Regions from separate parts of the Parasutterella muris genome, predicted to be linked through region 1. Evidence: predicted binding sites of a transcription regulator. Region 1 holds the regulator's gene; the other holds the start of a gene.

Region 1 (5,096 bases):
GGTCTTGTAAACAAGACCATTTTCTATGTCAGAACCGCAAATTCCTATTTATGTCGGAATGATGTCCGGCACCAGCATGGACGGCGTCGACGCGGTCGCAGCCGTGTTTACTAACGGTCGATATCAATTTATCGGCCGAAGTTCGGAGTCCTATTCCACACATCTGCGCTCCTCTCTGATCAGTCTCTGTTCGAGCGGTCCGGACGAGGTCCTGCGCTGTCAGGAGTGCGGCAACGAAGTCGCCAAAATTTACGCTAAAGTTTTTAACAAGCTGCTGGAAGGAACCGGTCTGGAAACCTCAAACATTTGCGCTATCGGCGCGCACGGTCAGACGATTCGTCACAGCCCGCAGATGGGCGCGAGCACGCAGCTGATCAACGGGGCGCTGCTTGCGGAGCTTACGAAGACGGATGTGGTGACGGATTTTCGCAGTCGGGATTTAGCCGCGGGCGGTGAAGGCGCGCCGCTAGTGCCGCTGTTTCATAAATGCGTGTTCAGCGGCAGTGTGCCGCGCGGCATTCTCAACATCGGCGGCATCAGCAATCTGACATATCTGCCTGCTTTAGGTTCCGACGCAGATGTTTTTGGTTTTGACTGCGGTCCGGGCAATGTTCTGATGGATGGCTGGACTGAGAAAATCAACGGCACGCCCTACGATCACGATGGAATGTGGGCTAGAAGCGGTAAGGTTAGTGAGAAGCTTCTGGCGCTGCTGAAGAAAGAAGCGTTTTTTGATCTGACGCCGCCGAAAAGCACCGGCCGTGAGCTTTTTAACTTAGGCTGGCTTGAATCAAAACTTTCCGATGAGTCTGTAGAAGACGTGCAGAGGACGCTGGTAGCCCTGACGGCGGGCACGATTACTGAAGCGATTGAGCGCTTTGCCCCAGACATTCAGGAGTTGTTTGTATGCGGCGGCGGAGCGAAAAATTCGCTTTTAATGCAGGAGCTTGCGGCAATGAATCCCGCAAGGGCGGTAAAAACAACGGCGGCTCTGGGCATGGACGCTCAGGACGTGGAAGGCGCGGCCTTTGCGTGGCTCGCAAAACGATTCGTTGAGCGGCAGCCGGGGAATCTTCCGAGCGTCACGGGCGCAGAAGGCGGAAGGATTTTAGGCGCGCTTTATCCGGCGTAAAAAATAATAAGGCCCGATTCGAAAGAATCGGGCAGAATTCTTATTACGTCAAGAAGCGCGAATTTTACCGTTATACGGAGAAGCTGGAGCCGCAGCTGCAGGTTGTCGTCGCATTCGGGTTTTTGATGACGAACTGAGCGCCTTCAAGGTCTTCTTTGTAGTCGATTTCAGCGCCGACTAAATACTGATAGCTCATCGAATCGATGAGGAGCATGACGCCGTTGCGTTCCATGGTCGCGTCGTCTTCATTGACTTCTTCATCAAAGGTGAAGCCATACTGGAAGCCGGAGCATCCGCCGCCCTGAACAAAAACGCGAAGTTTCAGGTTGGGGTTGCCTTCCTCGTCGATCAGTTCTTTAACTTTCATGCTGGCCGCATCGGTGAAAATGATCGGATCGGGAAGCTTGACCTGTTCTTCAGACATATTGATTCCTCATAATTAACTAATTTGGTGACTCGATTATATAGATGCAGTCAATATCCTTTCGTATTAATTGAAAAAATTAGTTTGGAAAGTTGTTCTTTACAGCGGCGTATCATTTAAGCTTATGCACATTCGGCACCCACCAGGTGTTGTATTTATTAGAGAGGATTTCGGAATGTTTAGTAAAGCCGACAAAGTCGAAATGACGGATCCCGCTATTTGGGAAGTTATTCGCAAAGAAGGGCAGAGACAGGAAGATCAGATCGAGCTGATCGCAAGCGAAAATTATGCTTCTCCTGCGGTAATGGAAGCTCAGGGGTCTGTCTTAACCAATAAATACGCTGAAGGTTATCCCGGCAAGCGTTATTACGGCGGTTGCGAATTTGTGGATCAGGCTGAGGCCTTGGCAAAAGAGCGCGCTCTGGAGCTTTTCTGCAAACCCTGCGGCGTGGAGATGGCGGTTAATGTTCAGCCGCATTCCGGCGCTCAGGCCAATATGGCGGTGTTTTTCGGACTTCTGAATCCGGGCGACACCGTCATGGGAATGTCGCTCGCGGAAGGCGGTCATTTATCGCACGGCATGAAACTGAACATGTCCGGCAAATGGTTCAATATCATCAGCTACGGCCTGAATGAAAAAGAAGAAATTGATTACGACGCCGTTGAGAAGCTCGCATTGGCAAATAAGCCGAAGCTGATTATCGCCGGAGCGTCTGCCTATTCTCTGCGAATTGATTTCAAGCGTTTCGGAGAAATCGCGCATAAAGTCGGCGCCTATCTGATGGTCGACATGGCCCACTACGCCGGTCTTGTGGCCGCAGGCGTTTATCCGAGTCCGTTCCCTTACGCCGATATCGTCACAACGACGACGCATAAGACGCTGCGCGGTCCACGCGGCGGCATGATTTTCTGCCGTCCCGATCTCGAAAAATCGATCAACATGGCGGTCTTCCCCGGAATTCAAGGCGGTCCTCTGATGCATGTGATCGCCGCGAAAGCGGTCGCGCTCCATGAAGCGCTTCAGCCCGCATACAAGGAATATCAGAAGCAAGTCATCCGCAACGCCGCCGTGATGGCCGAAGAGCTCAGCAAGCGCGGTCTTCGCATTGTTTCAGGCAGAACTGAAAGCCACGTCATGCTCGTTGACCTGAGATCGAAGAACATCACTGGCAAGGAAGCCGAAAACATTCTTCATGAGATTGGCATTACCGTAAACAAAAACTCTATTCCGAATGATCCGCAGAAGCCTTTTGTGACCAGCGGCATCCGTATCGGTTCGCCCGCAATGACGACTCGCGGCTTTAAAGAGGAAGAAGCAAGAGAAGTCGCAAGTCTGATTGCCGACGTTTTAGATCATCCGCATGACGAAGCGGTTCTTGCCAATGTGAAAGAAGCGGTTGCTTCCCTTGTCGCCCGCTTCCCGGTTTATCGCCAGACTGTTTAAGTAAAGAGGCCGCCTATGCTGTGTCCGTACTGCAAAGAGCCCAATACGCAGGTCATTGATTCGCGCACCAGCGAAGAGGGCAGTGTCATTCGCCGCCGCAGAAAGTGTCCCGCTTGCGGAGGACGCTTTACCACTTACGAGAAAGCGGCGCTGTCGATGCCGCAGATCATCAAGAACAACGGCAGTGCGCGTGAGCCTTTCAGCTCGGAAAAATTGAGAAGATCGATGGAAATCGCGCTTCGCAAACGTCCGGTCAAGGCCGCACTTGTGGACGAAGCGGTCAACAGCATTGAGCGGCAGCTGAGACTTCGCGGCGAGAAAGAAGTCTCCTCTAAAGAGGTTGGCGATTTGGTGCTTGCCGAACTGAAGTGTTTGGATATGGTTGCTTATATTCGCTACGGTTCCGTTTATCTGAATTTCCAGACTCTGGAGGACTTTGTCAGTCTCGTTGAGCAAACCCGTAAGCTCTGATCAAGAGAAAAAAATGAGTTTTTCTGATATTTCCTACATGCGCCGCGCTCTGGAACTTGCGCGCGAGGCTCGTATGATCTGCCCCCCGAATCCGGCCGTCGGCTGTGTGATTGTCAAAGACCGTCGGGTCATCGGCGAGGGACATACTCAGCGCACGGGCGAGGCCCATGCTGAAGTGATGGCGCTTCGTGACGCGGAGCGTCGAGGCGAATCGGTTGAGGGCGCGACTGTTTATGTGACGCTTGAACCCTGTTCGCATTACGGCAGAACGCCGCCCTGCGCGCTTGCGCTCAAAAATGCGAAAGTCGCCCGAGTGGTTGCGGCGCTCAAAGATCCGAATCCTCTGGTTTCCGGACGCGGCCTGAAAATGCTGGAAGAGGCTGGAATTGAGGTGGAGTGCGGTGTCGGCGCAAGAGAGGCGGAAGACATTAATAAAGGCTTTCTGAAGCGTCAGCGCACCGGCATGCCTTGGGTGCGCTCTAAATTCGCGATGAGTTTGGACGGAAATACCGCGCTTTCAAACGGCGTCAGCAAATGGATTACCGGCGAAGATGCTCGAAGAGACGGTCATTTCTGGCGAGCGATTTCGGGCGCCGTGCTGACCGGTTCCGGCACAGTGGAAGCTGATGACCCGCTCATGAACGCCCGAATTGAAGGCGCGGAGCGTCAGCCGCTTAAGGTGGTGGTGGATTCGCAGCTTCGTCTCAGCCCGGATCTGAAGATATTTAAAGAAGGCAAAGTGCTCTTGGTATGCGCTTTCTATGACATTGTCCGCGCTCAGATGTTTGAAGCGCAGGGCGTGGAAGTGATTGAGCTGCGCGGCGCTGACGGTAAAGTTGACTTGAAGGCGCTGTGCGCTGAACTCGGACGGCGCGAAATCAACGAGGTTCATGTTGAGGCGGGCGCTCGTCTGAACGGCGCGCTCGCGATGCAGGGGCTGATCGACGAGTATTTGATCTATGCGGCACCTCTGTTGCTCGGACAAGGACGAAAACTGCTTGATTTGCCAATGCTTCAGAACCTTTCTGAAGGTATAGCGCTAGAATTTATCGATGTTGAAAAAGTAGGACCGGATCTGCGCCTTTTACTGCGTCCGGCCGGTTAGATTACAGGAGAGCTAGAGATGTTTACAGGAATTATTCAGGCCGTCGGTCGCATTCGTGATAATGAAGAGATCGGAGACGGTCTGCGCATTCATGTCGAGGCGCCTGAACTGGGTCTGGATACAGTTAAAATCGGCGATTCGATCGCGATCAACGGTGCCTGCATGACCGTTGTGGAGGTCGACGAAAAAATGTTTAAGGTCGAAGTCTCCGCCGAGTCTTTAGATAAGACCGCCGGTTTGGACGGCTGGGGTCATGTGAACTTGGAAAAGGCGATGCGTCTGGGAGATCGTCTTGACGGTCACATTGTCAGCGGACATGTGGACGGCGTAGGCGAAGTCGACGCTTTTGAAAAGAAAGCGGAGTCCTATCATCTGGTGGTGCGCTGCCCGATGAAGCTGGGCAAGTTCCTTGCCTATAAAGGCTCGATCGCGATCAACGGAGTATCGCTTACGATTAACGAAGTTGAAGATACGCCCGCAGGCACACGTGTTTCGATTAACCTGATCCCTCATACGTTTG
Region 2 (5,096 bases), on a different contig from region 1:
GCGGCGAACGATATCGCTGCAGAGCTCGGGACTCGAAATCGCTTCGTTCATGTAAAGGTGAAGCACTGTACCGCCAGTGTACTTCTTCTGCAAATCTTCCTGCATTTCGAGCGCTTCGAACGGATCGTCCGTGTAGCTTACCGGCAGCTGAGAGCTGTTGGTATAGTAGGGATGATCCGGCGTGCCTGCCTGAAGGATCTTGGGGAAGCGCTTCTTGTCTTCCTTGGCAAAACGATAAGTCGTGCCCTCGGCCGGTGTTGCTTCAAGATTATACATATGGCCGGTTTCTTCCTGGAACATGACCATCTTTTCACGGATATGGTCAAGTACACGCGCTGCAAAATCGTGACCCGCTTCCGTTGTGATGTCTTCCTTATCCTGTGTGAAGTTGCGGATCATTTCATTCATACCGTTGACACCGATCGTCGAGAAATGATTGCGCAGCGTTCCGAGATAACGTCTTGTATACGGGAAGAGCCCCTGATCCATGTGTCTCTGAATAACCTTGCGCTTGATTTCAAGGCTGTTGCGGGCTAAGTCAAGAAGAAAATCAAGACGCTTGAAAAGACCTTCTTCGTCCTGCGCGAACACGTAACCTAAACGAGCGCAGTTAATCGTGACAACTCCGAGAGAGCCGGTCTGTTCGGCTGAACCGAATAAGCCGTTGCCGCGTTTAAGAAGTTCGCGGAGGTCAAGCTGCAGACGGCAGCACATGGAACGAATCATATTCGGCTTCAGTTCCGAATTGATGAAGTTCTGGAAGTACGGAAGACCGTAGCGGGCCGTCATACTGAAAAGCAGACGCGCGTTGGGGCTGTCCCAATCAAAATCCGGCGTCATGTTGTAAGTCGGGATCGGGAATGTGAACACGCGGCCCTTTGCGTCGCCTTCAAGCATCACTTCAATGTAGGCGCGGTTGATCATCGCCATTTCTTCCTGAAGTTCACCGTATGTGAAGTCGGCTTCTTCTCCGCCGATGAGAGGGTGCTGTTCTCTCAAATCTTCCGGGCAGACCCAGTCGAATGTGAGATTGGTGAACGGCGTCTGTGTGCCCCAGCGGCTCGGAACGTTCAGGTTGTAAATGAGTTCCTGAATGCACTGACGAACTTCCTTGTAGCTCAGGTTGTCCACACGGACGAACGGAGCAAGATACGTGTCAAAGGAGCTGAACGCCTGAGCTCCGGCCCATTCGTTCTGCATTGTGCCGAGGAAGTTGACGATCTGGCCGATCGCACTGGTCAAATGCTTCGGAGCGCCCGCTTCCACTTTACCGGGAACACCGTTAAGACCTTCGTTGAGCAGTGTCTTTAGCGACCAGCCGGCACAGTAGCCGGAAAGCATGTCCAAATCATGAATATGAATATCAGCTTCACGATGCGCCTGACCGACTTCTTTCGGATAAACGTAACTGAGCCAATAGTTGGCAACAACCTTACCGGAAACGTTCAGAATCAGACCGCCCAGAGAATAGCCCTGATTGGCGTTCGCATTGACGCGCCAGTCAAGCTGCTGCAGATATTCGTTCATGGAGCTTTCCACATCAACGAGACTGCGGCGGGCGTCGCGGGCTTTTGCACGCTGTTCGCGGTAAACAATATAAGCACGCAGCGTCTTACGGTAACCCGTATCAAAAAGTGCGTTTTCCACCGCGTCCTGAATCTGCTCAATGGTCGGTGTTGTGTACTGTTTGAGCCTTTCCATCACTTCAACATGCGTGATCCGGTTGGCAGTGGCGTCATCAAATTCACCGGTCGCAGCGCCGGCTTTAGCCAGGGCCGCGGAAATCTTATTCATGTCAAAGTCTTTTACGGTACCGTCACGCTTGATTACGTGAAGCGGCATCACTATAGATAGGCTCATTAATCACTCCGTTTGGAAAATTCTGGTTCAAAGTTGATGGCCTCGATACTACTATGCAAACTTTGAATATACAAACGGCCTCGCTCATTATGAACACAATCAATTGTAGGTTAGCAAATCATTGCAACTAAATAAAGGGTTATTGGAGAACCGCTAAGGATTGTGGGTGCGTCATTTCAATTTTTTTCCGTCATTTCATACGGATAACTTTTAGCAATCGGAGTTTGATCAGCTCAGACAAAACACAAGATGTTGAAGGCAAGATATTCGGACTGAATTCAGCAGACCCGGATTCATTGTCCTGACAGATTAAAAATTTAGGCTAGAGAGCATAAAAACTAACAAATAAAGTTCTTTTATAAAAACATGAAGTTATCGGTATGCACGAAGAATCCGTCTTTTAAGAGAAACAAATCTAAAAAAGAGAGTATGTTTTTTAATTATTGTTTTTTAGATATACGCTTAAATTTTTCATTAGATTTATATTTTATTGGTGTCAAATTAAATTAAATTCACTTCTTTACAGATAAGGAATAGTCCTAATTAGGGATAGTTCTAATGAGATTTTTATCAAATAGCTGCCCGGTGAACTGTTCTCTAGTTCAAAGGACCGCAAAAAGGTCCCTTTAGTGAACCGCTGCTGGATGAATTTATAACATCCCGGACGCTTGGCGTTTCCAATGCAGCCTCGATGTTTCTTCAGCAATTGCGAGATCAAAATATCGAAAGCAAGAAAAAACCGCCTTGCCGGCGGTTTTTGGGTCTTAGACATACCATCCGGGACCAACCGGAGGTATCTCGCGTTAAATAGAGGAGAAACGCATTTAATAAGACAGTGCCAATAGAATACATAAAAAAAATTTCTTTTTGCAAAATTGAAACAAGAAAATTTAATAAGAAACAAGTTGTTAATCAAATTTCAATAATTTTAGATAAATAATTAATAAATATATCAAGATTTTTTCAATTTTATTTCATGATTGATTTCAGTAAATTGACACTATTTAGTTTTTCAAAAGTATTCAAATGGAATTTTCTAGTCACAAACCAGGCTAAAAAGGGTAAATTACTTTCTATACGAAGATTTCAAAATTCAACTTTTCAGCTGATTTGTTCGTAGCGTTTGAAAATCATACCGCTGCGCAGTTTTTCGTCTTTTGTTTTATTTTTTTGTATCTGTCCTCTTTGTTGCGCACAATCTATTTTTTGAATCGGTACAATGTATTCCCCGTTTAATTTTTACTTAGTTTTTTGCAATGCGCCTCACTACTCCGAATCGAACTTTGCCCGCGATTTGTCTCGCCGTATACGGCTGCGGACAGCTCGAACGCGTCGCTGAGTTCATCAGCGCCCTGCCTGCTGATTATCGTGAAGAAGGCGTTCGTTTTACTGCCGGTCAGATTGCCGGCCAGTATGCATTCGAACAGGTAAAACTTGACCGTAAAGGCTATGACACAAGAAGACTGCTGCGCTGTCTTTCTATTCTGAATAACGCCGGAGCCGTTTTCCCGACCGATGAGGCGCTCGCTCATGCCGATGATCTAATCAACAACTTCACCGCTGACTTCGGTCACGATGAAGACGGCGAGGCGACTTTCCGTATCAAAGCTCAGAGCTACCGTCTTAAAAAATATGACTGCCACGCTCTTTGGGCGCGTATCCGTCAGGCCGACCTTCTTGTGGATTCCGTGTCAAGAGAAAAACTCTTTGACGCGGAAGAATCCGACGATCTTTCCTTTATGGACGATTCGCTCGACTTCCGCCTGACCGCACACCTTGTCGACCCTCAGGGCGAAAAATTCGCCTCGGTGCAGCAGTACTTTACCGTCACCGACGGCCGCCTCTCCGTTGAAGATCTGATCGATTACGATTTCACCGACTATCCCAACTTTCATGACGAAAGCGGAAACACCTATCGCCTAATTGAACTTCTGACCGAAAAGTTCATCGATCGCTCCGTCGGCGCTGTCAAGAACTTCCTTGCCAGCCAGAACATGACGCCGCCCTCAGAAGTTCAGAAAAGAGAGACTATCCCTGAATACGTCTACTCTGTCAGCCCGTACAGCTTTAACCAGTAGATCATTGCGGCAAACCCGTATCTACGCTTCTACGCGAACTTCCGCTGCTTCTGTATCCTGTAGGCTACACTTCAGCCCTGATACTTGTGAAACAACGGGAAATAACCATGTCACAAATACAAGACTTCCCGGTGCGGGCGGAGTCGGCGGAAGCGAGAACGCTCAACGACATCCTTGACCGCACCCAGGACGATGCTGCGCAGATTATTCTCGCGCTCGGCGCTCTTGCCAAAAATTACGGCATGTCGCGTCTTGCCAGAGAAACCGGCCTTTCTCGAGAAAGCCTCTATAAGTCGCTCTCGGGAACGCGTTCACCGGAATTTGCGACCATTCTTAAAATTCTTTCTGCCTTAGACCTTGACCTTGTTGTCCGGGATAAGCCGATTTCTGCGAGATAACAATGACAATGTTTGACGACAGCCGGGAAAGAGCCGCTGAAATTAGAAAACTTTCCATTATTCCCGAACTCATTTCTCACCACCTCAGCATTCGGGGAGACGATCCCGCGCTGAGCGAATATGATGCCAAAAAACAGGAATGGGTCACGCTTTCTTTCAAAGAACTTTGGGAGCGCGCTCAGCTGTGGCACAAAGCCATTACCGCGAGCGGACTTAAAAAAGGCGACAAAGCGGCAATGCTGCTTCCCAACAGCATCGATGCGGTCTGCTTTGACCAGGGCACACTCATCGGAGGACGCGTCCCGGTTCCGCTTCATATCATCGACACCGCCGCAAACTGCGCATATATTCTGAACGACTCAGAAACCAAACTTCTGGTTATCCTGAATCGAGCCCGCTGGCATGCCATCGAACAGGCCGGAATCGATCTGCCACACCTTAAAACCGTTGTCTTTATCGATGACGAAGGCGAAGGCATCAGCAGCAGCGGCGTCGAAACACTCGGGTTAAACGAGTGGCTCGCAAGGGGACAGGAAAGCACTCTCCCTTTCGAGCGCCCGACCGAAGAGGACCTTGCTGCTCTCGTCTACACGTCCGGCACGACCGGCAAACCCAAAGGCGTTATGCTGACGCATAAAAATATCATGAGCGACATATCCGCCCTGCTCTACAACCTTGCGCCGGTCGGCGGAGACGAGTGGCTCTCATTCCTGCCGCTTTCACACACGTTTGAGCGCACAACCTCTTACTACATTGGTCT

What was found. The regulator NrdR, encoded in region 1, represses ribonucleotide reductase genes. The targets are predictions, from matches to a motif close to CACNANATNTNGTG.
Region 2: NFR90_RS05070 (ribonucleoside triphosphate reductase) is a predicted target of NrdR. The motif match lies at 2,104-2,117, and genes of this name have one in related genera.

What each region holds. Positions count from the first base shown of each region.
Region 1 covers NZ_CALPCV010000035.1:5,417-10,512, forward strand. Annotated here, with positions in the region: gene NFR90_RS10435 (anhydro-N-acetylmuramic acid kinase) at 26-1,132, shown strand; gene erpA (iron-sulfur cluster insertion protein ErpA) at 1,203-1,556, opposite strand; gene glyA (serine hydroxymethyltransferase) at 1,732-3,000, shown strand; gene nrdR (transcriptional regulator NrdR) at 3,016-3,471, shown strand; gene ribD (bifunctional diaminohydroxyphosphoribosylaminopyrimidine deaminase/5-amino-6-(5-phosphoribosylamino)uracil reductase RibD) at 3,485-4,576, shown strand; gene NFR90_RS10460 (riboflavin synthase) at 4,595-5,096, shown strand, end outside.
Region 2 covers NZ_CALPCV010000010.1:9,110-14,205, forward strand. Annotated here, with positions in the region: gene NFR90_RS05070 (ribonucleoside triphosphate reductase) at 1-1,860, opposite strand, end outside; gene NFR90_RS05075 (hypothetical protein) at 3,117-3,938, shown strand; gene NFR90_RS05080 (addiction module antidote protein) at 4,046-4,336, shown strand; gene NFR90_RS05085 (AMP-dependent synthetase/ligase) at 4,339-5,096, shown strand, end outside.